One region of the Massilia sp. BGA-UO-ETr-WB1 genome, then DNA from elsewhere that is predicted to be linked to it. Evidence: predicted binding sites of a transcription regulator. Region 1 holds the regulator's gene; each other region holds the start of a gene.
What was found. Region 1 encodes LexA, which represses DNA repair genes until DNA is damaged. Its sites were predicted from a motif close to ACTGTATNNNNATACAGT; they were not measured.
Positions count from the first base shown of each region.

Region 2: the regulator LexA is predicted to act here: its motif matches at 3,211-3,228, upstream of AC56DV_RS07130 (putative DNA modification/repair radical SAM protein).
Region 3: the regulator LexA is predicted to act here: its motif matches at 2,176-2,193, upstream of imuA (translesion DNA synthesis-associated protein ImuA).

Region 1 is NZ_JCAQOT010000025.1:112,091-122,005, forward strand. It holds gene accD (acetyl-CoA carboxylase, carboxyltransferase subunit beta) at 1-540, shown strand, start outside; gene folC (bifunctional tetrahydrofolate synthase/dihydrofolate synthase) at 615-1,904, shown strand; gene AC56DV_RS18660 (SPOR domain-containing protein) at 1,927-2,970, shown strand; gene AC56DV_RS18665 (CvpA family protein) at 2,988-3,476, shown strand; gene purF (amidophosphoribosyltransferase) at 3,516-5,039, shown strand; gene AC56DV_RS18675 (cystathionine gamma-synthase family protein) at 5,090-6,334, shown strand; gene AC56DV_RS18680 (glutathione S-transferase family protein) at 6,347-6,973, opposite strand; gene lexA (transcriptional repressor LexA) at 6,986-7,642, opposite strand; gene AC56DV_RS18690 (RpnC/YadD family protein) at 7,746-8,783, opposite strand; gene rpsF (30S ribosomal protein S6) at 8,948-9,325, shown strand; gene priB (primosomal replication protein N) at 9,357-9,659, shown strand; gene rpsR (30S ribosomal protein S18) at 9,661-9,915, shown strand, end outside.
Region 2 is NZ_JCAQOT010000021.1:534,759-544,673, reverse strand. It holds gene dnaJ (molecular chaperone DnaJ) at 1-143, shown strand, start outside; gene can (carbonate dehydratase) at 292-966, shown strand; gene AC56DV_RS07140 (potassium channel family protein) at 982-1,683, opposite strand; gene AC56DV_RS07135 (TrkH family potassium uptake protein) at 1,673-2,971, opposite strand; gene AC56DV_RS07130 (putative DNA modification/repair radical SAM protein) at 3,243-4,484, shown strand; gene AC56DV_RS07125 (UdgX family uracil-DNA binding protein) at 4,484-6,019, shown strand; gene AC56DV_RS07120 (TauD/TfdA dioxygenase family protein) at 6,092-6,967, shown strand; gene AC56DV_RS07115 (ABC transporter substrate-binding protein) at 6,985-7,986, shown strand; gene AC56DV_RS07110 (ABC transporter ATP-binding protein) at 7,994-9,061, shown strand; gene AC56DV_RS07105 (ABC transporter permease) at 9,058-9,915, shown strand, end outside.
Region 3 is NZ_JCAQOT010000025.1:13,368-23,282, forward strand. It holds gene AC56DV_RS18210 (DUF4262 domain-containing protein) at 32-805, opposite strand; gene AC56DV_RS18215 (putative Na+/H+ antiporter) at 821-2,071, opposite strand; gene imuA (translesion DNA synthesis-associated protein ImuA) at 2,210-2,923, shown strand; gene AC56DV_RS18225 (Y-family DNA polymerase) at 2,850-4,325, shown strand; gene AC56DV_RS18230 (alpha/beta hydrolase family protein) at 4,359-5,114, shown strand; gene AC56DV_RS18235 (hypothetical protein) at 5,133-5,480, opposite strand; gene AC56DV_RS18240 (sensor domain-containing diguanylate cyclase) at 5,522-6,466, opposite strand; gene AC56DV_RS18245 (M61 family metallopeptidase) at 6,555-8,447, opposite strand; gene AC56DV_RS18250 (Hsp20 family protein) at 8,648-9,106, shown strand; gene AC56DV_RS18255 (Do family serine endopeptidase) at 9,272-9,915, shown strand, end outside.

The sequences.
Region 1 (9,915 bases):
CTGATCGTCATGGGCGGCGCCATCATGAGCCTGCCGGTTGTGGTGGCTTGCTTCGAATTCGAGTTCATGGGCGGCTCCATGGGTTCCGTGGTCGGCGAGCGCTTTGCGCGCGGCGCCCAGGTGGCCCTGGAACAGAAGGTGCCGTTCATCTGCATCACCGCCACCGGCGGTGCGCGCATGCAGGAAGGCCTGCTGTCGCTGATGCAGATGGCGAAAACCACCTCCATGCTGACCAAGCTGTCCGAGAAGAAGCTGCCGTTCATCTCCGTGCTGACCGATCCGACCATGGGCGGGGTGTCCGCTTCCTTCGCCTTCATGGGCGACGTGGTGATCGCCGAGCCGAAAGCGCTGATCGGCTTTGCCGGCCCGCGCGTGATCGAGAACACCGTGCGCGAGAAGCTGCCTGAAGGCTTCCAGCGCGCCGAGTTCCTGGTGCAGAAGGGCGCCGTCGACATGATCGTCGACCGCCGCAAGATGCGCGAAGAAATTGCCCGCCTGCTGGCGCTGCTGCAAAGCCAGGCTGTTGAAGTGCTGGCCTGAGATCTGAACGTACTGCCCGGCGCGCGGCCTGCTTCAACGGGCCGCGCGCCTTCCCCGCCTGGAAGTCCTCCCCGATGTCTACACTCCCGACTACTCTGCCCGAATGGCTCGCGCTGATCGAATCGCGCCACGCCGTCACTGAAATCAACATGGGCCTGGACCGCGTGCGCGCCGTCAAGGAACGCATGGCGCTGGCCTTCGGCTGCCCGGTCATCATGGTGGCCGGCACCAACGGCAAGGGCTCCACCTGCGCCATGCTGGAATCGATCCTGCTGCGCGCAGGTTACAAGGTGGGCTTGTACATCAAGCCGCACTTCCTGGACTTCAATGAGCGCGCGCGCGTCAACGGCGACCTGGCCAGCGACGAGGCGCTGGTGGCCAGCTTCAACGTGGTGGAAGCCGCGCGCGGCGACACCATGCTGACGTATTTCGAGTTCACCACCCTGGCCATCATGCACTTGATGGCCAACGCGGGGCTGGACGTGGCGATCCTGGAGGTGGGCCTGGGCGGCCGCCTGGACGCGGTCAACGTGATCGACGCCGACGTTGCCATCGTCACCAGCGTGGATATCGACCATACCGATTACCTGGGCGACAACCGCGAGCAGATCGGCTACGAGAAGGCCGGCATTTTCCGCTCCGGCAAGCCGGCCATCTGCAGCGACCCGGTGCCGCCGAAGTCGCTGATCGACTACGCCGAGGGCATCGGCGCCGACCTGTGGCTGATGGGCCGCGATTTCAACTATTCCGGCGACAAGCAGCAGTGGAACTACGGCGGCCGTTCGCAGCGCCGCAATTCGCTGGCTTACCCCAGCCTGCGCGGCGCCAACCAGCTGCTGAACGCGTCGGCCGTGCTGGCCGCGCTGGAAGCGCTGAGGATCGAACTGCCGGTGGGCGCGCAGGAAGTGCGCACCGGCCTGGTGACGGTGGAGCTGCCGGGCCGCTTCCAGGTGCTGCCGGGCCGCCCGACCGTGATCCTGGACGTGGCGCACAATCCGCACGCCGCGTCCGCGCTGAACCAGAACCTGGGCAATATGGGCTACCACCCGTACACCTTCGCCGTGTTCGGCTCGATGCACGACAAGGATATCGACGGCGTCATCAAGGCCATGTCCGAGCACGTGGACCACTGGTGCCTGGCCACGCTGCCGTCGCCGCGCTCGGCGAGCGGCTCGGAACTGGCCGCCAAGGTGCAGCTGATCCAGGAAGACAAGCCGGAACGCACCGTGCATATATTCGACGATCCGGCACAAGCTTTTGCAAATGCGATGAGTCGTGCCAGCGAGAATGATAGAATTGTGGTCTTCGGATCTTTCCTGACCGTTGCCGGCGTCATGGCAGCGCGAAAATCTGCACTTCACTGACATCACCGACTGAAAATCACGCATGGGCTTGTTCTCGAAACTCAGTAAAAACAAGCAGGAAGCCGCTGGCCAGGACAGCGGCTATTACACCAGCGCAGCCGACACGGCCGCGCTGGAGCGGGCCAAATCCAAGCGTGCCAGCGCCGCCGACCGCAACACCGACGGCGTGCGCCGCAGCCGCGCCAAGGATGGGGCCGCCGATCCGGTCTTGCCCGAAAAGAAACGCGCGCGCCGCCGCCTGGTGGGCGCGATCGCCCTGGCGCTGGCGGTTGCAGTCGGCTTGCCGATGCTGCTGGACTCCGAGCCCAAGCCGCTGGCGTCCGACATCGCCATCCAGATCCCAGCCAAAGACAAGCCGGCCGATGCCGCTTCCGCAGCGGCCGCGCCGGCAGCAGCGCCGCCGTCCGCCGTGAATGCCGCCGATGCGCTCGACAAGACCGAGGAAATTGTCAAGGAAACACCGCCCGCCAAGCCGGCTGCCGCTGCCGCACCGGTTGCGCCCGGCGCGCCCGTTGCCGCCGTGACCGCGCCGGTGGCGACCGAGCTGAGGCCGCATGCCGAGTTGGCCAAGCCGAAGGACAGCGTCAAGGAAAGCCTGAAGGAAGGCAGCCGCGCCGCCGAAGCCAAGCTGGAAGCGGAAGCCAAGGCCAAGGCGGAAGCCAAGGCCAAGGCCGACGCGAAGGCCAAGGCCGAGGAAATCCGGCACGCCAAGGCGGAAGCGGACGCCAAGGCCAAAGCCGAGCACGACGCCAAGCGCGCCAAGGCGGAAGCCGACGTCAAGCCGAAAACCGAGGACGCCGCGCGCGCCATGGCCATACTGGAAGACAAGCCGTCGGATACCAAGTACCTGGTGCAGGTGGCCGCCGTGGCGACGCAGGAAAAAGTGGACGAATTGCAAAGCAAGCTGAAGGAAGCCGGCATCAAGTCCTTCACGCAGAAGGTGACCACAGCCAGCGGCGCCTTGACCCGTATCCGCGTCGGCCCGTTCCCGAACAAAGAGGAAGCCGAAAAAGTGCGCGCCAAGTTGAGCAAAATCGGCCTGAGCAGCTCCCTGGCCACCTCCTGACCTGAGTTTGTGCCGACGTGACGCTATTCGATTACCTGGTGATATTCGTGCTGATCGCCTCCGTTGTCATCAGCACCCTGCGCGGCCTGGTCAAGGAAATGATTTCACTGGCCAGCTGGATCGTCGCCTTCGTGGTGGCCAACGCCTACGGCGCCGAACTGGCCAAGATGCTGCCGGAACTGGTGCCGGGCGAAGTGGTGCGCCTGATCCTGGCGTTTATCGTATTGTTCATCGGCGTGCGCATCCTGATGGGACTGCTGGGCATGGCAGTCGATGCGTTGATCAAGGCGGGCGGCCTGAGCCTGGCGGACCGGGGCCTGGGCGGCCTGTTCGGCCTGGGGCGGGGGCTTGTAATCGTGCTGGCCGCAGTCATATTGTGCGGCATGACCACGATCCCGCAGCAGGATTTCTGGAAGAACGCGCTATTGAGTCCGCTCGCGGAGACCGGAGCGCGCACCGTGAAGCCTTTCCTGCCCGCTGCCTTCGCGCAGCATGTGCAATTTTAGAATTCTTTAAATCCGTAGTACCAGTCCAGGAGCACTACCATGTGTGGCATCGTCGGCGTCGTATCCCATCAACCCGTCAATCAAATGCTGTATGACGCCTTGCTGCTGCTGCAGCATCGCGGCCAGGACGCGGCGGGCATCGCGACCAATCACAGCAGCATGTTTTCCATGCACAAGGCCAACGGCCTGGTGCGTGACGTTTTCCGCACCCGCAATATGCGTTCGCTGCAAGGCAATTCGGGCATCGGCCACTGCCGCTATCCGACCGCCGGTTCGTCCAGCGAAGAGGAAGCGCAGCCGTTCTACGTCAACGCGCCGTTCGGCATCACTTTGGCACACAACGGCAACCTGACCAACTGGGAACAGCTGAAGCAGGAAATGTTCAAGAACGACCGCCGCCACATCAACACGGACTCCGACTCGGAAGTGCTGCTGAACGTGCTGGCGCATGAAATCCAGACCGCCACTACCGGCCTGAACCTGGACCCGGACGCCATCTTCAAGGCCGTCACCGTGCTGCACCGCCGCGTCAAGGGCGGCTACGCCGCCGTGGCGCAGATCGCCGGCGTCGGCCTGCTGGCTTTCCGCGACCCGAACGGCATCCGCCCGCTGTGCCTGGGCATCAATGAAACCGAGCAGGGCACCGAATACCTGATCGCCTCCGAATCGGTGGCGCTGGAAGGCATGGGCTTCCGCTTCGTGCGCGACGTGGAGCCGGGCGAGGCCATCTTCATCGACGCCGACAAGCAGCTGCACGCGCGCCAGTGCGCCGACAACCCGCAGCTCAATCCTTGCGTGTTCGAATTCGTCTACCTGGCCCGTCCGGACTCCGTGATCGACGGCGCCTCGGTGTATGCCACCCGCCTGAAGATGGGCGAGTACCTGGCCGACAAGATCAAGCGTGAAATCCCGGACGGCGAGATCGACGTGGTGATGCCGATCCCGGACTCGTCGCGTCCGGCCGCGATCCAGCTGGCGCTGCGCCTGGGCGTGGAATACCGCGAAGGCTTCATCAAGAACCGCTACATCGGCCGCACCTTCATCATGCCGGGCCAGGCGGCGCGCAAGAAATCCGTGCGCCAGAAGCTGAACGCCATCCCGCACGAGTTCAAGGGCAAGAACGTGCTGCTGGTGGACGACTCCATCGTGCGCGGCACCACCTCGCGCGAGATTGTGCAGATGGCGCGCGACTCCGGCGCCAAGAAAGTGATCTTCGCTTCGGCCGCGCCGCCGGTGATCTACCCGAACGTGTACGGCATCGACATGCCGACGCGCGACGAGCTGATCGCCTACGGCCGCACCACCGAGGAAGTGTGCAAGGAAATCACCGCCGACTACCTGGTGTACCAGGACATCGACGCGCTGAAACAGTCGATCACCGACGTGAATCCGAAGCTGACCAAGTTCGAAGCGTCGTGCTTCGACGGCATCTACGTCACCGGCGACGTGTCGCCGGACTACCTGGACAAGCTGGAATACAACCGCCACAACCCGAAACCGGCTGCGGCGGAGGATACCGGCCGCACCCAGTTGAACCTGAACGCAGCGACCGCCGAAGGCTGATGTCGCAGCCCGGTGCCCCACGGCACCGGGCTTTTTTTTGACCGAAGATCATGACAGAAAAGAAAAATTACGGTTTCACCACCACCATCCTGCACAACGACCGCCAGAAGGGCATCGAGCACGGCTCGCTGCACAAGCCGGTGCACACCTCGGTGGCCTTCGGCTACGGCGACGCGCGCCAGCTGGCCTCGGTGTTCCAGGGCAAGGAGCCGGGCTTCCGCTATGGCCGCCAGGGCAATCCCACCGTGTCGGCGCTGGAAGACAAGGTGAACAAGATGGAGCAGGGCGTGGCCACCTTGTGCTTCGCCACCGGCATGGGCGCCATCGGCGCCGTGTTCCAGGCGCTGCTGCGCGCGGGCGACCACGTGGTGTCGTCGTCCTTCCTGTTCGGTAACACCAACTCGCTGTGGCAAACCGTGGCGGGGCAGGGCGTGGCGGTCGATTTCGTCGACGCCACCGACGTGGCCAATGTGACGGCCGCCATCCAGCCGAATACCCGCATCGTGTTCGTCGAAACCATTGCCAACCCGCGTACGCAAGTGGCGGACCTGAAGCGGATCGGCGAGCTGTGCCAGGAGCGCGGCATCCTCTACATCGTCGACAACACGATGACCACGCCGTATCTCTTCCTGCCGAAGTCGGTGCACGCCGGCCTGGTGGTCAACGCGCTGACCAAGTCGATCTGCGGCCACGGCAATGCGCTGGGCGGCAGCCTGACCGACACCGGCGCCTACGACTGGACGCGGTTCCCGAACATTTTCGAGAACTACAAGAAGGCGGCGCCGGCGCAGTGGGGCATCACGCAGATCCGCGCCAAGGGCTTGCGCGACTTCGGCGCCTCGCTGGGGCCGGAGGCGGCGCACCACATCGCGGTCGGCGCCGAAACGCTGGCGCTGCGCATGGAGCGCACCTGCGCCAACGCCAAGGCGCTGGCCGAACTGCTGGAATCGGACGAGCGCGTGGCGGCGGTGTACTACCCGGGCCTGAAGTCGCATCCGCAGCACGCCATCTCGGCGGAGCTGTTCCGCGCGCATGGTTCGCTGCTGAGCTTTGAGCTGAAGGACGGCATCGATTGCTTCGATTTCCTGAACCGCCTGAAGCTGGCGGTGCCGGCCTCCAACCTGGGCGACACGCGCACGCTGATCATCCCGGTGGCGCACACCATCTTCTACGAGATGGGCGCGGAGCGCCGGGCGTCGATGGGGATTGCGGAATCGCTGATACGCGTGTCGGTCGGCATCGAGGACACGGCTGATTTGCTAGAAGACTTCAGCTGCGCGCTGGAAGCCTGCTAAGCGCAGGCGGCGTTACCAGGGCTGCGCGCCTTCCATGTGATATGGATGGCGCCAGCCCGGCAGCGCCGCGATGCGGTCCAGCCAGGCCTGCACGCGCGGCGGGTAGCCGACGTTGGCCTGCTCCGGCCAGTACATATAGCCGCAGATGGAAAAGTCGGCCATGCTGACGTGGTCGTCGAGCAGGAAGGCGCGGCCGTCGGACAGTTCTTCCTCCAGGCGTTCGATGTCGGCGTTGAAGCGGTTGCGGAACCACGGCAGCACGGTGCCGGCGTAGGCCGCCGGATCGAACTTCTGCCCATAGCGCAGGTGCGCCATCGAGAAGCCGATGCGGTTGGCCTCCCAGAACAGCCATTCGCGCACGCGCTCCAGGCGCTGCTGCGTTTCGCCGCCAAACGCTGTCAGGTGTTCGGCCAGGTGCAGCAGGATGGCGTTCGACTGCACGTAGGCCTGGCCGTCATGCACCAGCAGCGGCACTTCGCAGTACCTGGACAGGCTGCGGAAAGGCTCGGGGCGCCCGGCGCGCTCCAGGCGCAGGTCAATCTCTTCATACTCGTGCGGCACCTTGGCCACTTCCATGGCCAGCTTCACCTTGTAGCTGTGGCCGGACTCGCAATTGCCGTAGAGTTTGAAAGCACCCATTGTTGCTCTTTCTTAGTGCCAGCTGCGCAGCAGGCCGACCGCCAGTCCTTCCAGCGCGAACTCGTCCGCCTCCGGATTGACGGTGATTACTTTGAAATCCGGATTTTCAGGAAACAACTCGATGGTGGAGCCGGTCTTCTGGTAGCGCTTGACCGTCACTTCGTTGCCGATGCGGGCCACGACGATCTGGCCGTTCTTGGCGCTGTCCACCTTTTTGACGGCCAGCAGGTCGCCGTCCATGATGCCGATGTCGCGCATCGATTCGCCGCGCACCTTGAGCAGGAAGTCGGGCTTGGCGGAAAACAGGGCGGGGTCCACGCTGTAGCTGGTTTCCAGGTTTTCCTGGGCCAGGATGGGCGAACCGGCGGCCACGCGGCCGATCAGCGGCAGCGACATCATGTTGGACGCGGCGGCGGCGGCCGCATTGGCCACCTTGGTGGCGGCGCTTTCGGCATGCGCGCCCAGCAGGCGGATGCCGCGCGAGGTGCCGGCCGCGATCTCGATGGCGCCCTTGCGCGCCAGCGCCTGCAGGTGCTCCTCGGCGGCGTTGGCCGATTTGAAGCCCAGTTCGTTGGCGATCTCGGCGCGGGTGGGCGGGAAGCCGGTATTGTCGATGGCATCCTTGATCAGATTAAGGATTTGTTCCTGGCGTGCGGTGAGCTTGATCATGGTGCGTTTCGCTCTGAGAGCTGTGGATATAGACAGACTGTATTTTTGTACAGTGTGAGCGCTAATGCAAGGGATTTCATTGCTGCTCGCGAAATATTTTCACTTAGCGGCCGTCAAATACGTCATCCAGAGCGTCCGCACGCAGAATCTGCCCCTCCCAGCTGGCCAAGTCGGCCTTCGATGCCTGCTCGATACGCCGCGTAGTGTCCGGCGGCAGCGGACCGAACCGCAGCTTTAGCAGCCGCGTCAGTGCTTCCCGGTGTCCTGCCAGCAGGCCTTCTTCCCGGCCCTGTTCCCGGCCTTCCTCCCGGCCTTCCTCCCGGCCTTCTTCCCGGCCTATTGCGCGGCCCGCCTGACGCCCTTCCTCGAGGCCTTCCTCACGGGCCCTTTGCTTGTGCATCTTGATGATGAGATTTTCGAATGGCATAGTCATGCTCCTTTCAAGCTCAACAACTTTCGCACCCAACTGTTGCTGAAGCGGCGCGGGTATTGCCATCATCCAGTCTAGTACATCGAACAGGTCCAGGATGCGCTGCGTGCTCCATTGCCGTTCGTGCATCAGTGTGGCCAGCCTTGCTTTCCACTCGAAGCGCAGTTGGGGCTGGTGGCGCGTGTGCAGTGTCATGAGATGGGCCACGGTCAAGATCGCAAAGGCGTTATGGCTGGCTAGCAGTCTTTCCAGGTGCGGCCAGTAGTCCATCAGCTTGACGGTGGGGTAGTGGATACTGGTTTCGCAGCCGAGCGCAGTGTAGCCGAACCAGTCGGGCCGCCAGGCTGGGGAGGGGTCGGCCAGGATCACCAGCGTGGCGATGGGGCACTGGAAGCGGTCGTACAGGCGGTAGTGATAGGTGAAGATGCGCGCGGCGAATTCCATCTCGCGGCGGCGCTGGATCTCGAGATGAATGTAGAGCAGCTGATGCGCGCCGTCCCGCCCGCGCACTTGCACCAGCTTGTCGAGCCGCCTGCGGCCCAGGCTGGCGTCGCGCGCGATCTGCGACAGTTCCTGGTCCAGGAAGCTGTAGCCCAGTTTCCAGTCGATGGCGTCGTGCGCCTGGGGGAAGAAGAAAGCCATGAATTCGCGGAAATAGCGCATCACGGCGGTCTTCCATGGGGTGTCGTAGTCGTCGGCGGGCGGTTCCATGGCTGGTAGCATGCGCGCAGCCGGGGTGGCCGGCTTTGCGCGGGGTCAAGGCGGGCTGCTGCTTGATTTTTCAGCGGAAAGGCGCTATAGTCGCGGGCTTACCTCTTCCCACACCCGTCTTGACGCCGGGGTGGGCTATATTCACAGTCCTTAAGGGAGTTTTCATGCGTCACTATGAAATCGTATTTATCGTCCATCCGGACCAAAGCGAGCAAGTGCCCGCGATGATCGAACGTTACAAAGCCAGCGTGACCTCGCGCGGCGGTAACGTACATCGCGTGGAAGATTGGGGCCGCCGTCAAATGGCTTACTCGATCCAGAAACTGGCTAAAGCACACTACATCTGCATGAACATCGAGTGCGACAACGAGACCCTGGTCGAGCTGGAAACCGCATTCAAATTCAATGATGCCGTGCTGCGTCACCTGACCGTGAAAATGAAGAAAGCGGAAACCGCTCCTTCGCCGATGATGAAGTCGGTACAACGTGAAGACGCGGCCAAGAGCCATCGCGCCGAAGCACAAGCAGCTGCAGCGGCCTAATCGGCCAGTCGAGTATTGACCAGGAACTGAACTGAACCAGCTACAGGTAACCGCCCTCATCACCGAACGGGACACCATCAGGTACACCCCGGCCGGCATGCCGATTGTCACTGCAACCTTGCAGCACAGTTCGCAGCAGATGGAGGCAGGCATCGCCCGCCTCACCGAATTCGAAGTCCCGGCCCTGGCGGCAGGGGATCTGGCAAAACGGTTCGAAGCGGCGCCCCTGGGTGGTGTTTATCGGTTCACAGGATTCCTGGCCAAGAAAAACCGCAATAGCAGAAGCCTGGTGTTTCACATCATTGATTTTAGTTTATTAGATACAGGAGCCTAAAATGGCATTCGGTAAAAAGTTCGACAAAAACAAGCTCAAGCTGAAAGAAAAGCGCAAGCAACAGAATCCTCTGTTCAAACGTAAGAAGTTCTGCCGCTTCACCGCTGCAAACGTTGAGCAAGTGGACTACAAAGACGTAGACACGCTGAAAGATTTCGTCCAGGAAAACGGCAAGATCATGCCAGCACGCCTGACCGGTACCAAGGCGCACTACCAGCGTCAAGTTGACACCGCCATCAAGCGCGCTCGCTACCTG
Region 2 (9,915 bases), on a different contig from region 1:
TGGCCGTGGAAACGCCGGTCAAGCTGACCGACAAGCAGAAGGAACTGCTGCGCGAGTTCGACCGCGCCACGGTGGAGGGCGGCTCCAAGCACAGCCCGCAAAGCAAGACCTGGCGCGACAAGGTGAAGGACTTCTTCGAGTAAGTCGGCAAGAAGTTGGCAATAAGGCTGCAATAAGCGTCATTGCCTGGCGCAGATGATGCGCCGCACCAAATCAGGTAACATAGCACTATCCCGGACCGCCCCTTGCCACCCCGGCAAACGGGCGGTCTTCGCACGTATGAGAGGACATATGAGTGAACAAAACGTAAGCGGCTCCCCGTTGGCGGACCTGCTGGTCAACAACCGCGCCTGGGCCGATTCCATGGTCCAGCGCGATCCTGAATTCTTCAAGCGCCTGGAGCAGCAAGCCTCGCCGGAATACCTGTGGATCGGCTGTTCGGACAGCCGCGTGCCCGCCAACGAGCTGCTGGGCCTGGCTCCCGGCGACGTGTTCGTCCACCGCAACATCGCCAACGTGGTGGTGCACTCCGACCTGAACTGCCTGTCGGTGCTGCAGTTCGCCATCGAAGTGCTGAAAGTGAAGCACGTCATTGTCGTCGGCCACTACGGCTGCAAGGGCGTGCACGCCGCCATGACCGGCACCCGCGTCGGCCTGGTCGACAACTGGCTGCGCCATGTGAACGACGTGGCCCAGAAGCACGAGCGCTACCTGGGCGACGTGCTGCCCTCGCGCGAACGTGCCGAGCGCATGTGCGAGCTGAACGTGGTGGAGCAAGTGGTCAACGTGTGCCAGACCACCATCGTGCAGGACGCGTGGGACCGCGGCCAGCCGCTGACCGTGCACGGCTGGGTGTACGGCCTGAAGGATGGCCATCTGCACGACCTGGAAATGACCGTCAGCGCCGGCCACGAACTGGCCGGCCGCCTGGCCAGCCGCCTCGGCAAATACGCTGCCATCTCGTAAGGTCCCGCAGGGCGGCTACTTGCGTTTCGTGGAGCCGCTCGCGAACAGTTCGATCTTCCGGGTCGGCCCCGAGACGATCAGCAGATCGGCGGCTTGCACGTCGGTCTCGGGGGTGGCATGCTGAAAATCCGTGTGGGCGCGCTTCACGCCCACCACGGTTACGCCGTACTGTTCCCGCACCGCCGACTCCCGCAGCGTCTTGTTGAACGTTTGGGGTGGCGCGTGAATCTTGGCAATGGCGAAGCCGTCGTCAAATTCGATGAAGTCGATCAGTCGCCCGGTGATCAGGTGGGCCACCCGTTCGCCCATGTCGGCCTCGGGTGTAATCACGTGGTGGGCGCCCATGCGCTTGGCCAGCTGGCCGTGGTCCTGGTCGAGCGCCTTGACCCAGATGTCCTTGATGCCCAGTTCGGTGAGCACCATCAGGGTCAGCAGGCTGGCCGCGATGTCCCCGCCTATCGCCACGATGGCGTGCGCGAAGTCGGCGGCGCCCAGCTGCAGCATGACGCTTTCCTTGGTCGAATCGGCCTGGACCGCGTGCGTGAGCTTGTCCGCCCATAGCTGGACCCGCTCGCTGTCCTTGTCGATGCCCATGACATCGTGGCCCAGCCTGATCAGGGACTGGGCCACGGAACTGCCGAACCGGCCCAGGCCGATCACCAGTACGCTGTCGCCGGAAGAAAACGCGAACTGCTCTGTGAAAATTCTACCCAACAATTGGATGCTCCTCAGGATAGCGGTATGGCATGCGCCGTTCGCCCAATACCAGCGACGTTGCCAAGGTTATGGTGCCTATTCGTCCCAGGTACATCAGGATGATCAGCATGATCTGCCCCGCTGCCGGCAGCTCGGCGGTGATGCCGGTGGACAGTCCCACCGTGCCGAAAGCGGAGATGACTTCGAAAATGATGCGGTCGGTCGATGCCTGGCTCACCTGCAGCAGTACCATGGTGCCGATGACAACCATGATACTGCCAAGCACCAGGACCGTGATGGCCTGGCGCTGCGCGGAGGCGCCCACGCGCCTGCCGAAGGCTTCGCTGTCCGGATTGCCGCGGATTTCGGCCAGTACCAGCAGGAACAGGATCGCCACGGTGCCCACTTTGACGCCGCCGGCCGTGCCGGCGCTGCCGGCGCCGACGAACATGAGCAGATAGTGCAGCGCCCACGTCTCCCGGCTCGCCAGGGCCAGGTCGATCGAGTTGAACCCGGCGGTGCGCGCTGACACCGACGTGAACGCGGCAGACAGGATCTTGTCGGGAGGCGCCATGGCGCCCAGCGTGCCGGCATTGCTCCACTCGAAGTACAGCACGCCGCAGAACCCCAGCAACAGCAGGATGAGGCTGCCAAGCAGGGTCAGCTTGGTGTGCAGCGACCAGCTGCGCGGCGAGCGTATCTTGTCGCGCAAGTCGAACAGGACGGGAAAACCTATGCCCCCGAGAAAGATGGCAAGCATCAACGGCAGCAGTATCAGGGCGTCCGGGGCATACCGCATCACGCTGTCCGGGTGGATCGAAAAGCCGGCATTGTTGAAGGCGGAGACCGAGTGGAACAGCCCGCTCCATGCCGCTTCGCCCCAGCCCAAGCCATAGCGGAAGTGGAAGCGCAGGGCCAGCACCAGCGCCAGGATCAACTCCGAGGCGACGGTCACGGCCAGCACCAGCTTGGCCACGCCGGCGACGTCGCCCAGACCCAGCGAATGGGTTTCCGTTTGCGTAATGAGCTTTAGCCGCAGCCGCGGCGAGCGGTTGACCATCAGGCCCATCAGGGTCGCTGCCGTCATCATCCCGAAGCCGCCAACCTGGAACAGCAGCATGACTACGCCTTGCCCGAACGGCGACCAGTAGCTGCCTGTGTCGACCACCGCCAGTCCTGTCACGCACACAGCGGAGACCGAGGTGAACAGCGCGACAAGCAATGGTGCCGCTTCCGCCCCGGCGCGGCAGACCGGCATCATCAGCAGTAGCGTGCCGACAACAATCGCCAGCAGAAATGCGAATGCCACTGCTCTTGCAGGGTGTAACAGACGTTGTCTTATCATTGTTGTTGGTTTGCCTAGCAGTGGGGCCAGCAGCGGCGCGGCCAGCGAGCGCCGGTGTCGCCCGGGATTGTACTATGGCGCTTTGGCGCAGGCTTGCGCTGTCTGTCCAGTGCCCGCCGCGCCGATGCGCCACCGTCGCCAAGCCCGCCGCTGACCCGCGCTTGACCCGCCGATATTCGGCGCTCCGTGCCTGCCTGCGCTATACTGTGTTTATATACAGTATCGAGGGCAGCAAATGGAGCTCACCGACAAGCTTGAAATCCTGGCCGACGCCGCGAAGTACGACGCCTCCTGCGCCAGCAGCGGGGCGCCCAGGCGCAACTCCGTCGGCAAGGACGGCCTGGGCGCCAGCACCGGCATGGGCATCTGCCACAGCTACACGCCGGACGGCCGTTGCGTCTCGCTGCTGAAAATCCTGCTCACCAATTTCTGCATCTACGACTGCCAGTACTGCGTCAACCGCCGCACCTCCAACGTGCCGCGCGCCCGCTTCACGGTGCAGGAAGTGGTCAAGCTCACGGTCGATTTTTACCTGCGCAACTACATCGACGGCCTGTTCCTCAGCAGCGGCATCATCCAGTCGGCCGACTACACCATGGAGCAGCTGGTGGCCATCGCCCGCGAGCTGCGCGAAACGCACCAGTTCCGCGGCTACATCCACCTGAAAACCATCCCCGACGCCGATCCCGCCCTGATCGCCGCCGCCGGCCGCCACGCCGACCGGCTCAGCGTGAACATCGAGCTGCCGTCGCAGGACAGCATCGCGCGCCTGGCGCCGGAGAAAAACGTGCAAACCATCAAGCTGGCCATGGGCGCCATCCGCCTGCGGCTGGACGAAAAGGCCGAAGAGCCGAAAGCGCCCGCCTTCGCCCCGGCTGGGCAGAGCACGCAGATGATCGTCGGCGCCGACGCCAGCGACGACAAGCACATCCTGGGCACGGCCGAAACGCTGTACAGCAGCTACAAGCTCAAGCGCGTGTACTACTCGGCCTTCAGCCCGATCCCGGACAGCCCGAAAAGCGTGCCGCTGGCGCCGCCCCCCATGCAGCGCGAGCACCGCCTGTACCAGGCCGACTTCCTGCTGCGCAGCTACGGCTTCCAGGTCAGCGAACTGCTGCCCGGAGACGGCATGCAGCCCAGCAACCTGGCGCTGGACATCGACCCCAAGCTGGCCTGGGCGCTGGCCAACCGCGAGCATTTTCCGATGGACCTGAACCGCGCCGACCTGGCCATGATCGCGCGCGTGCCCGGCATCGGCCTGCGCAACGCGCAGCGCATCGTCGAGCTGCGGCGCCTGCGGCGGGTGCGCTACGCCGACCTGTCGCGGCTGCGGTGCAGCATGAAAAAGATCGCCCCCTTCATCATCGTGGCCGACTACGCGCCGGCGCGCGACAGCACCCCGTCTGAGACGTTGCGCCGCGCCATGGCCGAGGCGCCGCAGCAAATGAATCTGTGGCCGGAGCTGCAGGCGGCGTAATGGCCGGTTTCGCTCAACCCATTGTTGTGGCCGGCTTCGACGAGTGGCGCGCGGCGGCGCGCCGGCTGATCGTGCGCCGCGTGCCGCCCGAATCCGTACAATGGAGCTCACCTGGAGGCGGCGGCGACTTATTCGGCGCCGTGGCCGGCCCGGCTCCCGTGCCCGGTACTGCCGATCAGCCCGTTGCGCCCGCGATAACGCGCGCAGCTGTTGGCGTTGCCGCCGCCTCGGTTACCGCGGCGCCCGCTGCGTGCGCATCGTCCGCATCGCCTGCCGACTCCGCCTTGCCCGCCATGCGCATTCCGCGCGAGCTGATGGAGCTGCTGCAAAGGGCCGCCTGCTATCGCGCGGAAGACCGCTGGGCCTTCCTGTACAAGATCCTGTGGCGCTGGCAGCAAGGCCAGCGGGAGGTGATGTCGATGGCAGACGAAGACGGCAACCGCTTGCACGGCATGGCGCGCGCCGTGCGCCGCGAAGAACACGACATGCACGCCTATTTGCGCTTCCGCGAACGGCCGGCGGGCGAGGGCGCGCCGCGCTTCGTTGCCTGGTTCGAGCCCGCGCACGACGTGCTGCCGCAGGTGGCGCAGCATTTCGCCGCCCGCATGGGCCGCGCCACCTGGCTCATCGCCACGCCGGAGGCCACCGTGCTGTGGGACGGCGCCGCGCTGCACGCCACCGGCCCGCTCGCGCGCGGCCCCGCCGACATCGAGGACGCCGGCGAAGCGCTGTGGCTCACCTACTACCGCAGCATCTTCAACCCCGCGCGCCTGAACCCGGACGTGATGCATGGCCATGTGCGTTCGCGCTTCTGGAAGAACATGCCGGAAGCGGCGCTGGTGCCAGAGATGGTGTCGCAAGCCGCCGCCGGCGCGCGCCGCGTGGGGCAGGCCAGCGCCGTGGGCCGCCGCAGCGGCGCCACCATCCCCATCGCGCCCGAGAAAGCGCAGCCCGGGCGCCAGCAGCCGCACACGCTGGACGAATGCCGCCGCTGCGAGCTGTGGGAGCACGCCACGCAAGCCGTGCCGGGGGAGGGCGCGCGGAAGGCGCGCATCATGCTGGTGGGCGAGCAGCCCGGCGACCAGGAGGATCTACAGGGCCACCCCTTCGTCGGCCCGGCCGGCGCGCTGCTCGACCGCGCGCTGGCGCAGGCCGGCGTGGAGCGCGGCAAGGTCTACGTCACCAACGCCGTCAAGCACTTCAAATGGGAACCGCGCGGCAAGCGCCGCCTGCACAAGACCCCGGCGCAGAAGGAGATCCTGGCCTGCCATTACTGGCTGGAGGGCGAGCTGGAGCAGGTCGCCCCGCAAGTGGTGGTCGCGCTGGGCAGCACCGCGCTGAAAGCCGTGCTCGAAGACAGCCACGCCGCGCTGAAAGACTACATGGATCAGCCGGTGCAGCATGCAGGCCGCTGGGTGGTGGCCACCTACCACCCCGCCTTCGTGCTGCGCGTCCCCGGCGCCGACGAAAAAGACCGCGCCCTCGCCGCCATGGTCGCCGCGCTGCGCGCCGCTGCGAAAATCGCATATGAATAGCCGATAAGCTTCGTTTTCTTCATGAAGGGAGCGGCATAGACTGGGGGCATATTCAACGCAAGGACCAGTGCCATGTCTGCCGTTCTCAGTCCCCTTCAAACTTTCGACATCAAGGTTTTCGACGCGCCGCTCGGGGCGGAAGTGACGCAGCTGGATCTGTCGCAACCGCTCGGCAACCGCGACTTCCAGCGCCTGCACCGCGCGCACCTGGACCACCACGTGCTGGTGTTCCGCGACCAGCGCATCACGCCGCAACAGCAGGTGGCGTTCAGCCGCCGCTTCGGCCCGCTGCAGATCCACGTGCTGCGCAATTTCCAGCTGGCCGAGGCGCCCGAGGTGCTGGTCATTTCCAATATCATCGAGAACGGCCAGCCCACAGGGCTGGGCGACGCGGGCCACTTCTGGCATTCGGACCTGTCGTACAAGGACAAGCCTAGCCTGGGCTCCATGCTGCACGCGCAGGAGCTGCCGGAGGAGGGCGGCGACACGCTGTTCGCCAATATGCACCTGGCCTACGAAACGCTGCCGGTGGCCTTGCGCCGCGCCGTCCAGGGCCTGCGCGCGGAGCACAGCTATCTGGCGCAGTACGAGGAGCTGCGGCGCCGCAATCCCTTCCGCCCGCAGCTGACGCAGGAACAGATCGATGAAGTCAAACCGGTGCTGCAGCCGGTGGTGCGCGTGCACCCGGAGACGGGCCGCCGCGCGCTGTTCGTCAGCGAGCACTTCACGACGCGCATCGTGGGTTTGCCGGAGGACGAGAGCAGGGCCCTGCTGGCGGAGCTGTTCGCGCACAGCGTCAAGCCGGAACACATCTACCGCCACCAGTGGCGCCCGCACGACATGGTGTTCTGGGACAACCGCTCGCTGATGCACCTGGCGGCCGGCTGTCCGGCGCACATGCGCCGCAAACTGTACCGCACCACCATCGAGGGCGACGTCCCGTTCTGACCATACCTGGAGCAAGCATGAGTAAATTGAAGTTCATCGCCGCCGCCGCCGCCGCCGCGCTGGGCCTGAGCGCGCAGGCGCAGGCCGAAGGCCGCATCCGCATCGCCGAGCAGTACGGCGTCACCTATCTGCTGCTGAACATTGCGCAGGACCAGAAGCTGATTGAAAAGCACGGCAAGCAGCTGGGCGTGGATATCGCCGTGGAGCGCACGCTGCTCTCCGGCGGCGCCGCCATCAACGACGCACTGCTGTCCGGCAGCATCGATATCGCCAGCGCGGGAGTGGGCCCGCTGCTGACGATTTGGGACCGCACCAACGGCAAGCAGAACGTGCGCGGCGTGGCGTCGCTGGGGAACTTCCCCTACTACCTGGTCAGCAACAACCCCAAGGTGAAGACCATCGCCGACTTCACCGAGAAGGACCGCATCGGCCTGCCGGCGGTGGGCGTGTCGGTGCAGTCGCGCATCCTGCAGATGGCGGTGGCCAAGCAGTGGGGCGACAAGGAGTTCAACCGCCTGGACAAGCTCACGCAAACGCTGCCGCATCCGGACGCGGCGGCGGCGGTGATCGCGGGCGGCACGGAGATCAACGCGCACTTCGGCAATTCGCCTTACCAGGAGCAGGAGCTGGCGCAGAATCCGAACGCGCGCATCGTGCTCAATTCCTATGATGTGCTGGGCGGCCCGAGTTCGTCGACGGTGCTGTACGCCACCGAGAAGTACCGCAACGAGAATCCCAAGACCTACCGCGCTTTCACGGCCGCGCTGGCGGAGGCGGCGCAGTTCGCGACCGCCAATCCGGAGGGCGCGGCGGATGCGTATCTGCGCGTGAGCAAGAGCAAGGTGGACCGCGCGCTGCTGCTGAAGATTATCAAGAACCCGCAGGTGCAGTTCAAGGTGGCGCCGCAGAACACCTACGGGCTGGCGCAGTTCCTGCACCGCGTGGGCGTGCTGAAGAACCAGCCTGCCAGCTGGCGCGACTACTTCTTTGAAGACCCGGCCATCGGCCAGGGCGGATAGGACGACCATGAGCCAGCAGCCGCAATTGCACGCCGTGCCGAAATGGCACACGCTGCCATCCGCCGGGCATCAGTCCACTGCGCAGTCCACCGCGCACTCCAGCGTGCAGCCCGCCGCGCAGCCCGCAGTGCAGCCGCTGCTGCGCGCCGAGGGCGTCAGCCTCGAGTACCGCAGCCGGGCGCACACGGTGCGCGCCACGCACGACGTCAGCTTCGACGTGTATCGCGGCGACCGCTTTGTGCTGCTTGGGCCATCGGGCTGCGGCAAGTCGTCGCTGCTGAAGGCGGCCGGCGGCTTCCTCGCGCCGAGCGCGGGCAGCATCAGCCTTAACGGGCAGGCGGTGCAGGGACCGGGGCCGGACCGCGTGGCCGTGTTCCAGGAGTTCGACCAGCTGCCGCCGTGGAAGACCGTGAAGCAGAACGTCATGTTCCCGCTGCTGGCTTCCCGCAAGCTGAAGCGCAACGAGGCCGAGGAACGCGCCATGCACTGGATCGCCAAGGTGGGCCTGGCCGGTTTTGCGGACGCGTATCCGCACACGCTGTCCGGCGGCATGAAGCAGCGCGTGGCGATTGCGCGCGCGCTGGCCATGCAGCCGGAGGTGCTGCTGATGGACGAGCCCTTCGCCGCGCTGGATGCGCTCACGCGCCGCAAGATGCAGGAAGAGCTGGGCCGCCTGTGGGAAGAGGCGCGCTTCACGCTGCTGTTCGTCACACACTCGATAGAAGAGGCGCTGGTGGTGGGCAACCGCATCCTGCTGCTGTCGCCGCACCCGGGGCGCGTGCGGGCGGAGCTGAACAGCCACCAGTTCGGCCTGCACAGCACCGGCAGCCCCGAGTTCCAGGCCGCCGCCAACCGCATCCACCGTTTGCTGTTCGACGAGGACGCATCCGCCGCGTCCGACAGCGCCGCCTCGGCCACCGTTGCCGCAGCGCCGGCCGAAACCTCCATCTCCGCCGCCGCGATTGCGATCGCCAGCGCGGCGGGCCTGCCGGCGCCGGTCACGGCTGCAGCGCCTGCTTTGCCGCTGGACGTCTATGACGCCGTGGACGCCATCGGCCGGAGGCTCGCGCTATGAGCCTGCTGCTGGAACCGCCGATCCGCCAGGAATTCGAATACGCCGCCGCGCCGCCGGCGCCGGCCAGCGTCACGCGTCCGCTGCCGCTCGCGCAGCGCGTGTGGCAGCAGGACTGGCTGCGCAAGGCGCTGATCCTGCTGGCGCTGGCCGCCGGATGGGAAGCCATCGCGCGCTGGCAGAACAACGACCTGCTGCTGCCCACCTTCCTGCAAACCGCCCAAGCCTTCATCGGCGGCATCGCCAGCGGCGAACTGCTGGAGCGCGTGCGCGTATCGCTCAGCATCCTGCTGCAAGGCTATGTGCTGGGCGTGATCGCCGCCTTCGCGCTGACCGCGCTGGCCGTCACCACCCGCCTCGGGCGCGACCTGCTGGAAACGCTGGTCGCCATGTTCAACCCCTTGCCCGCCATCGCGCTGCTGCCGCTCGCGCTGCTGTGGTTCGGCCTGGGCAATGGCAGCCTGCTGTTCGTGATCGTGCACGCGGTGCTATGGCCGCTGGCGCTGGGCGCCTACGCCGGCTTCCAGGGCGTGCCCGAAACGCTGCGCATGGCCGGCCGCAACTACGGCCTGCGCGGCCTGCCGCTGGTGGTGCAGATCCTGGTCCCGGCCGCGCTGCCTGCGATAGTGTCCGGCCTGAAGATCGGCTGGGCCTTCGCCTGGCGCACGCTGATTGCCGCCGAGCTGGTGTTCGGCGTCTCGTCCGGCAAAGGCGGGCTGGGCTGGTACATCTTCCAGAACCGCAATGAGCTCTACACGGACAAAGTCTTCGCCGGCCTGGCCGCCGTGATCCTGATCGGCCTGCTGGTCGACAGCCTGGTCTTCCGCACCCTCGAACGCGCCACCATCCGCCGCTGG
Region 3 (9,915 bases), 99 kb from region 1:
AGTTGGAGTCAAGAAATTTATCAAATAAATATCATGGCCGCTGCGTGTGCTGCTCTTCGGCCAGCAGCGGCTGCCATTGCTTGAACCAGGCATTTGCGTGTGCTTCCCAAGGAAACACGCCGGCGGTGCTGGGGAAAATGATCTGGTAAGCACGAGCCTCTGTGTCTTTGTAAAGCCACACGCCCCATCCCATATAGTGCTTGTAGTTTGCCGCCGAGACTTGACCAATCACGCATTCGAAGCCCCCTCCCAGCAGGCCGCTGACGCGCGTCCCCGGCTCAAGCTGCAGGCCCGACCGCATTTGCCGATAGCACTCATTAATGACCGCTTGCGCCACCTCGTGCTTGAGCCCGACAACGATCAGGTCCGGCATGCCCAGCGATTGTTCTATGCCTAGCGAATACGAAAAAGGCGGCTCTTCATCTTCCTCCATCACATTGATAATGTGGAGACCGTATGCCGCGATATCGGCGTGCACCTGCTCTTCATCTCCGCCGGTTTCGCACGGTTTTTCCCAGCGCTCCCACTCTGCGCCGACATGCGTGCGATAGGCGCTCCAGCCGCGCGGCAAGTCGCTGATCCCGGCGAGTGAGGCATCGCGTTCATAAACGCATCCCATGCACAGCAGCACGCATTCGCCAGGCGTGTCGGTGGTGGCGTCCAGAAATTGCCAGTCGCCGTTATGGTCATGCGCCACCTGCAGCACCGGAAAGGCCTGGTGCGCCACTTTATCCGTGCAAAAGGTGACGGTGTTGACGCTGTCGGCAAATGGCCAGTCGGAAAATGCGTGATTGTGTTCGGGCATGGCGGGCTCCTGGGTTTAGAGGAAGAAGGCTGCTGCGGCCACGGCGGTGGGCGGCAGGGCGCCCAGCAGCAGGCCGATGGCGCCGATCGATTCGTCCTGGAAGCCGCGCCGCAGCAGCGACACGCCGGCCGGGTTGGGCGCGTTGGCGATCACCGTCAGGCCGCCGCCGGCCACGGCGCCCGCCACCAGCATGTATTGCGCCTGCGGCGTCATGCCGTCGATCAGCGAACCGAGGTAGGTCAGGGCGGCGTTGTCGGTGATGGCGGTCAGGCCCAGCGCGCCGAAGAACAGCGCCACCGGCGCCAGGCTCGAGACGATGGGCTGCAGCCACCATTGCTGCATGCCGCCCAGCACCACCAGCCCGGCCAGGAAGAAGCCCACCAGCAAGCCTTCCTTCAGGATCAGCGGCTGCTGGTAGCGCTGGTAGGCTTGCGTGAAGCCGAGGAACAGCAGGAACAGGCCGAGGAACATCACCGGATGGTGCGCCAGCAGCACCACCCCCGCCAGGAGGCCCAGGTGGATCAGCGACACCAGCAGCGGCACCTGCGCCGGGCCGCCGCCATCGGCCGGCGCGCCGGCCGGCTGCAGGTGGCGCTTGAGCACGAAGCAGATGGCGGTGGCGTTGACCAGCACCGCCAGCGTGGCTTTCCAGCCGAACTGGCTGGCCATGAAGGCGCTGTCCCAGCCCCAGGTGGCAGCCACCATCAGCACCGGCGGCGCGGCGTAGGAAGTGAGCGTGCCGCCGATCGACACGTTGACGAACAGCACGCCCAGCGCGGCGTATTTGAGCCGCTCGGGCATGCCGTCGCGGAACACCAGCGGCGCCAGCGTCAGCGCGGCCAGCGTCATGGCGGCCGGCTCGGTGATCAGGGAGCCGGCCAGCGGCACCAGCGCCAGGCCCAGCCAGGCCAGCGCCAGTTCATTGCGCATCGGCGCCAGCCGCGCCAGCGCCTGCAGGGCGCGCTGCACCGCGTTGAGCACCGGCCAGGACGCGGCCACCACCATCACCACGAACACGAACAGCGGCTCGGTGTACTGGCGCGATTCGGCGTAGGCGATGGCGTTCTGGCCGCCCGCCGCGATGGCGATGGCCACGATCAGGATGGCGGCCCAGAAGCCGAACACCACTTCCACTTCGCCCAGCAGGTGCAGCAGGCCGGCGTGGCGCGGGTGGCGGTGGGCCAGGATCTCGAACGATTTGGCGGCGAAGGTGTGCACCAGGGCGCATCCGAACAGGATGGCGCCGATCAGCTGGATGGTGGTCATTGATGCCTATCAGGTATGGTTTTAATGCCCATCTTACAGCATCTGCAAGCTTTCCCAGTGGAACAAACCGTAAGTAGTCCTTGCCAAAACCGGGAGTAAATAGTACTGTGTATTTGTACAGTATCCGTGTTTGCAACCATGCTCAGTCCTTCCACCCTTGCCGCTCCCGAAAGCCTGCATCCGTCGCTGTGGCTGGCGTCGCAGCTGGCGCACTCGGCCACGCGCTGCGTGGACACCGGCTACGCGGCGCTGTCGGCCCAGCTGCCGGGCGGCGGCTGGCCGCTGGGCACGCTCACCGAGCTGATGCTGCAGCAGCAGGGCATCGGCGAAATCCGCCTGCTGCGTCCGGCGCTGGTGGCGGCCTCGAAGCGCCCGGTGGTGCTGCTGGCGCCGCCGCAGATCCCGCAGGGACTGGCGCTGGCCGCGCTGGGCTTGCCGCCGGGACAAATGGTGTGGATACGCAGCACGGGAAAAAGCGGGGACGCGCTGTGGGCCGCCGAACAGGTGCTGCGCAGCGGCTGCTGCGGCGCGCTGCTGCTGTGGCAGCAGCAGATCCGCAGCGAAAACCTGCGCCGGCTGCACCTGGCGGCGCAAAGCGGCGACACCCTGTTCTGCCTGATGCGCCCGCTTGCCGCCGCGCAGGACGCCTCGCCGGCGCCGCTGCGCCTGGCGCTGCGCTCGGCGCCGGGCGGCATCCGCATCGAATTCATCAAACGCCGGGGACCGCAGCGCGACGCGCCGCTGTTCCTGCCCTTGCCACCTTCTTTGCTACAGCGTCATGCGTCTCTGGATCGGCCTCTACCTGCCACGGCTCCCGCTCGAAGTCTTCTGCCCCAGCTGGTCGGAGGATAACTGCAGCGTGGTGCTGGAGCAGGATGGCGTGCTGGCGCTGTCGCCGCTGGCCCATGCCGCCGGCGTGCGGCTGGGCATGCGGCGCGGCGGCGCGCTGCTGATGGCGCCGGACGCGCAGCTGCACGAGCGCGCCCCGCTGCGCGAGCAGGAGGCGGCGCACGCGGTGGCCATGGCGCTGCTGCGCTACACGCCGCTGGTGGCGGAGGCCGAGGAGGCCACGCTGCTGATCGACATCGGCGCCAGCCTGCGCCTGTTCGGCGGCATCCGCCGGCTGTGCGCGCTGGTGCGCGGCAGCATGCGGGCGCTGGGCTTTACCGCCGTGCTGAGCTGCGCGCCCACCGCGCGCGGCGCCTGGCTGCTGGCGCGCAGCGGCGGCGGGCGCTGTTTGAAAATCGACAGCATGGCGCGGCGCCTGGCGCCGCTGCCCAGCAGCCTGCCGCCGCCGGCGCGCCCCTTCCTCAAGTGGTTCGAGGGCATGGGCTGCCTGACGCTGGCGGACTTGCGGCGGCTGCCGCGCCCCGGCCTGCAGCGCCGCTGCGGCCGCGCGCTGCTCGACATGCTGGACGAGGCGCACGGCGAGGCGCCCGAGCTGTACGAGTGGGTGGAGGCGCCGCCCACCTTCAGCGCCAGGCTGGAATTGTTCGACCGCATCGAGCACGCGGACGCGCTGCTGCACGGCGCGCAGCGCCTGCTGCAGCAGATGGTGGGCTGGCTGTGCGCGCGCCAGTTCGCGGTGGAGCGCGTCAAGCTGCTGCTCGAGCATGAGCGGGGCAAGGTGGCGCGCCCGCCCACCGCCATCGAGATCGCGCTGGCCGAGCCGGTGTGGCGCGACGACCACCTGCTGCGCCTGCTCAAGGAGCGCCTGGCCAAGACCGAGCTGGCGGCGCCAGTGATCGGCCTGTGCCTGGAGGCGGCGCAGGTGCAGCCCATGCTGCCGCCCACCGACTCGCTGTTCCCGGAGCCGGGCGGCAGCAAGGAGGACCGCGAGCGCCTGTTCGAGCTGCTGGTGGCGCGGCTGGGGGCGGACAATGTGCTGAAGGCGTCGCCGCAGGCGGACTACCGGCCCGAGCTGGCCAACGCCTGGGTGCCGGTGCACGACAAGCTGCGCCCGGCCGACGTGAGCGCGCGCATGCCGCCGCAAAGCCTGCCGCGCCCGGCCTGGCTGCTGCCCAAGCCGATCGCGCTGCTGATGCGCGACCACCGGCCGTTCTACATGTCGCCGCTGCGCATGGTGTCGAACGCCGAGCGCATCGAGGCCGGCTGGTGGAGCGACGGGCAGACGCGCGACTATTTCATCGCCGAGGGCGCCGACCATGCCCACTACTGGGTGTTCCGCGAACGGCTGGGGGCGAAGGAGGGCGAAGCCGAGCCGCGCTGGTATCTGCACGGCTTGTTCGGCTAGACTGCGGGTACGGCTCTTTTTACGGAATACATCATGCGTGCAGAACGACACGAATTCACCGGCGCCAGCGGCCACCAGCTGGCGGCGCGCCTGGATGCGCCGGACGGCGCCATTAAAGCTTATGCGCTGTTCGCCCATTGCTTTACCTGCGGCAAGGACGTGATCGCCGCCAGCCGCATCGCGCAGGCGCTCACCGGGCACGGCATCGCCGTGCTGCGCTTCGATTTCACCGGCCTGGGCGCCAGCGGGGGCGAGTTCGAGAACACCAATTTTTCGTCCAACGTGGCCGACCTGGTGGAGGCGGCCGATTTCCTGCGCGAGAAGTTTGCCGCCCCGCACCTGCTGATCGGCCACAGCCTGGGCGGCGCGGCGGTGCTGGCGGCGGCGGCCAGCGTGCCGGAGGCGAAGGCGGTGGTGACCATCGCCGCGCCGGGCGAGCCGGCCTATGTGACCAATATGTTCAGCGCCCACCTGGAGCAGATCGCCGCCGACGGCGAGGCCCAGGTGCAACTGGCGGGGCGGCCGTTCCGCATCAAGCAGCAGTTCGTGGAGGACGTGGGCGGGCACAGCCTGCGCGAGCATATCGCGGGGCTGCGCAAGGCTTTGCTGGTGATGCACGCGCCGGGCGACGATACGGTGGCGGTGCGCAATGCGATGGACATTTTCATGGCCGCGCGCCACCCGAAAAGTTTCGTCTCGCTGGACGATGCCGACCACCTGCTGACGCGGCGCGAGGACGCCGCCTACGTGGCCGACCTGATCGCGGCCTGGAGCAGCCGCTATCTGTAGACGTTGATTAGACGCTGATTACTCGTCGAATTCGGACGACAAGTCCTTGAAACCCTTGCGCACGGCGAAGGGCAGGAACTCGTCCGGCGTGTCGAGCACGATCAGTTTCTTTTCCTGGATCACCGGGTCGCCCGGCACCAGGTCCGGCCCCGCGTAGCCCAGGCTGCGCAGGCGGGCGCTGATCTCGGCGATCAGTTTCTTGTCCTTGTGCAGGCCGTCGGACGCGGGCGCCGCCAGGTCCACGTACAGGTCGATGACGCCATAGCCCTCGTCGAAGATGCGGATGGCTTTGATGTCGATGGCGCGGCCGGCGCCGTCGGTGGCCTTGAACGGGCCGCTGAGCTGGATGTCGGTGTCTTGGTTCATGCCCGCAGCATACACCAAATCGCCCCAATCGTCCGCAGCGGCTAGGTCGCCACGCGGTCGCGGCCCAGGTGCTTGGCACGGTACAGCGCCTGGTCGGCCAGCTGGTAGAGTTCGTCGCGCCCCAGTTCGGCGCCGGGCGCCAGGAAGGCGGCGCCGATCGACAGCGTGACCTTGCCGCCGGGCGGATTGGCGCGGTGTTCAATGGCGTGCGCGGCCATGGCGGAGCGGATCTCGCCGGCCAGTTCCAGGCTTTCCCCGGTGCCGCCGCTGCTGTACAGGCAGGCGAACTCGTCGCCGCCGATGCGGAAGCACAGGTCGCCGGCCCGGTGCAGCGCGGCGCGCATGCTGTGCGCCACGGCCTTGAGCACGCTGTCGCCGGCCGGGTGGCCGTGGTGGTCGTTGTATTCCTTGAAGCGGTCCACGTCCAGCAGCAGCAAGGTCAGCAGGCGGCCGTCGCGCCGGGCGCGTTTCTGCTCTTCGCAAAAGCGCATGTTGAAATAGCGCCGGTTCTTCAGGCCGGTCAGTTCGTCGGTCACGCTGCTGTCCTCGGCGGCGCGGGTCTGCGTGATGTCGGTGGACACGGCGCAGGTGGCGTTCACCTGGCCGTGTTCGTCGTACAGGGGGAATTTCACGGTCATGTAGGTGTGCAGCGTCTTGTCGCGGTGGTACACCGCTTCCTCCTCCTGCACGGCGCGCTGTTCCTGCGCCGCGCGGCGGTCGTTGCGCCACAGCTGCTCGGCAATCTCGGGCGGGAACAGGTCGAACACGCTGCGGCCGACGAAGCTGCTTTCATCGTAGCCGTCGAGCACCTCGAAATGGCGGTTGGCCATGGTCATGCGGCCTTCCAGGTCCTTGGTGGAAATCAGCAGCGGGGCGTGGTCGAGCAGGGAGCGGAAGATGCGGTCCCGGCCGCGCAGCGCGGCCACTTCCAGCCGCAGGCGGGCATTTTCTTCCAGCAGGGCAGCGATGCTGACGGGATCGTCCATGGACGGTTTCCAGGCTATCGAGGGAAGCCCAGTATAACCGCAGTCCGGGGCAGCAAGCGAGTTGTCCCGGACAAAGGCGCAAGGCGCTTTATTTCAGCGGCGACAGGATGGCTTGCAGGCGGTCCGGCGTGCCGGGGATGCGTTCCAGGCGCGGGTATTTCAGGCCGCCGTGGTAGTCGAGCAGGATGGTGCGGTATTTCGCGCCCTTCTTGACCAGCAGCTCGATCGGCTTGGCGTCGGCTTTGCCGCCGGTCTTGGCGGCGGTGACGGCCGCGCGCAGCACCTCGGCCTTGTAGGCGGCGCCGTTCACGGCCAGCACCGTGGTGCCGCCGCCGATGCCGGCCTTGAAGCCCGGGCCTTCCCATTGCAGCGCTTCGACCTTGCCTTCGCTGTTCAGCGAGAAGCCCAGCGAGTATTGGAAGTCGGCCATCTTGCTGCGCTCTTCCACCGCCTTCAGGTAAGGCGTCTGGGTGTCGGTGTAGACCAGCTTCCAGCCGGCGCGCGCGTAGCCGTCCAGCGGCGCCGGGCCGGTGCCGTCCAGGCGCGCGCGCAGGAAGCCGGCCCAGTCGTGCGGCTCGATCGCGTTGAGCGCCTTCACCACGTCCTCGAAGGTGTAGTAGTTGGCCACGTAGGCGCCGTTGTCGATGCCGAAGAAGTTGCGCGCGAAGTTGTCCAGCGACTTGGTGTCGTTCGACATTTCGCGGATCTTGGTGTCCACGTCCAGCCAGATCAGCGCACCTTCGTTGTAGTAGTCCTCGCTGCGCTGCCAGTTGCTCCAGCCCAGCGGACGGCGGCCGTTGATGATGGGGTCGTTGGTGGTGTCCTGCACAGGGCGCCAGCTGCGGCCCTGCTGGTTGTCGTAGCGGGCCGCGTTGGCCGCCATGATGTCGCGCACGCTTTCCGTCCTGAGCATGCCGGAGCGCGCCGACAGCACCTGGCCCCAGTACTGGGTCTGGCCTTCGTACACCCACAGCAGGCTGTTCTGCAGCGGGGTGTTGAAGTTGGGCACGTTCTGGTCGGCCGGGCGGCGGAACTTGCCGTTCCACGAGTGCGTGAATTCATGCGGCAGCAGGCCGCGCACGGACTCGGCCTTGTTCCAGTCGGTGAAGTAGTCGAGCTTCACGCCGTTCTCGCTGGACTGGTGGTGCTCGCGTCCCACGCCGCCGAATTCCTCGCTCAGCGCGAGCAGGAAATCGTAGTGCTGGTAGTGGTAGGAGTTGAACAGCTTGTAGGCCTGCTGCACCATGGCGCGGTGCAGTTCGATCTGCTCCGGCTTGGCTTCCACCGCTTCGGCGGTGTCGGCCACCACGTTCAGGTGCACCGGGATTTTCGCGCCCGGGTCGAGGTCGTAGCGCTTGAAGTAGCGCCCCGCGAACAGCGGCGAATCGACCATGGTTTCCAGGTCCAGCGCCTTGAACTGCACCGTGTCGCCCTTGCGTTCCACGGTTTCCAGCGCGCTGCCGTACTGCCAGCCTTCCGGCAGCGTCAGGCTGGGCTGCACCGTGATGCGGCGCGTGGTGTGGCCGGCCGGGTACAGCACCATCGAGTGCCACTGGATGCCCAGGATCTCGCCGGTGATGGTGGTGCGGCCCTGGTTGGGCTCGGTGGGCGACAGGTACTGGTATTCCACTTCCACCGCCTTGGCGTCGCGCGGCACCTCGAGGTGGAAGGCGTGCACGTTGACGGTGTCGCGCTTCCAGGCCAGCGGCTTGCCGTTGGCAGTGAGCTTGAGGCCGGCGAACTGGTTCAGCGGGCCGCTGGGGCCGTGGTTGGCCGGCACCCACTGCGGGTACAGCAGGGTCAGCTTGCCGGGCTTGGCGGGAATGGTTTCGGTGATGCGGAAAATCTGCTGGGACGTGTTGGACGCGTCCACCTTCAGCACGATGGTGCCGGGGTAGGGCTGGTCCACCGGGGCGGGGATCGGGTCAGCGTGGGCGGTCAGGGCGGCGCTGAGCAGCAGGGCCAGCAGGGTTTTGCGCATAGCAGTCATGGAGCGGAAAGTGGAGGAGTAAAGAGGCCGAGTGTAGCACGCAGGAAACATCGCTTTGTGTCGAAATGTACCGCAAAAATTTTTGCAGCCTGGCTCTTGAAAGCTCCTGGCGGCAACCGTATATCGGATGCACCGGTTGCCCAGAAGGGGACCGGAAGACCATATCGCTTAACTTTGAAAGGATATCCATCATGCGTACTTTTGACCTGACCCCACTGTATCGTTCCGCTATCGGTTTCGACCGCCTGGCCCAGCTGCTGAACGACGCCCAGCGCGGCGACGCCCAGCCCAGCTACCCGCCGTACAACATCGAGCTGGTCTCCGAAGACCAGTACCGTATTGTGATGGCGCTGGCCGGCTTCAGCCGTTCGGAAATCGATATCACCAGCGAGCGCGACAGCCTGCACATTGTCGGCCGCAAGCAGCGCGACGGCGTGGAGCGCACCTATCTGCACCGCGGCATTGCGGCGCGTGATTTCGAGCAGCGCTTCCAGCTGGCCAACCACGTGAAAGTGACCGGCGCCTCCTTCGACAACGGCATGCTCACCATCGAACTGGTGCGCGAAGTGCCGGAAGCGCTGAAGCCGCGCAAGATCGCGATCGACGGCACTGACAACGTCGCCGCGCTGGAGCAGCGTCAAGCCGCTTAAGCTGCAACAGTAAGCAAGTAGCACCACTGGCCGGGCAATCCGGCCAGTTGCACGTCTGGCGTGCGGTTGTAACCGGAAGTAACGGTCCGGGAGATTAAGCGGCGCCTAAGTCTCTTCCCCCATATTGGAGTCATCGATAAACCACATTCCATCGGGAGTGCAGAAATGCAAAAACAACCTGTTTCCGTAACCATGAAACGTGGCGTCGCTGCCTTGGCCGTGCTGGGTGCGCTGGGCGCAGGCGGTGCCGTGGTGGTGCAACAAAACAATGCCGGCGCCGTGGCCAACCAGGCGCAGAACGTTGCCGCGCCCGCCGCCGCCGCGCCCGCCGTTCCCGTCGCCGCGCCCATGATCTCCATGCCCGACTTCAGCGTGATCGCCGAACGCAACGGACCCGCCGTGGTCAACATCAGCGTCACCGGCAGCACCAAGACCGGCTACGACGGCGCCCAGGCGCGCGGCCGCGATCCCTTCGGCGACGACCCCTTCTTCGAATTCTTCCGCCGCTTCCAGCAGCCCGGCCAGCAGCGCGGCGAGCGCTCGGTGCCGACCCATGGCGTGGGCTCCGGCTTCATCATCAGCCCCGACGGCCTGATCCTGACCAACGCCCACGTGGTGCGCGACGCCAGCGAAGTGACGGTGAAGATGACCGACCGCCGCGAATACCGCGCCAAGGTGCTCGGCTCCGATCCGAAGACCGACGTGGCGGTGCTGAAAATCGAAGGCAAGAACCTGCCGGTGGTGCCGCTGGGCCGCACCAAGGACCTGAAGGTGGGCGAGTGGGTGCTGGCCATCGGTTCGCCGTACGG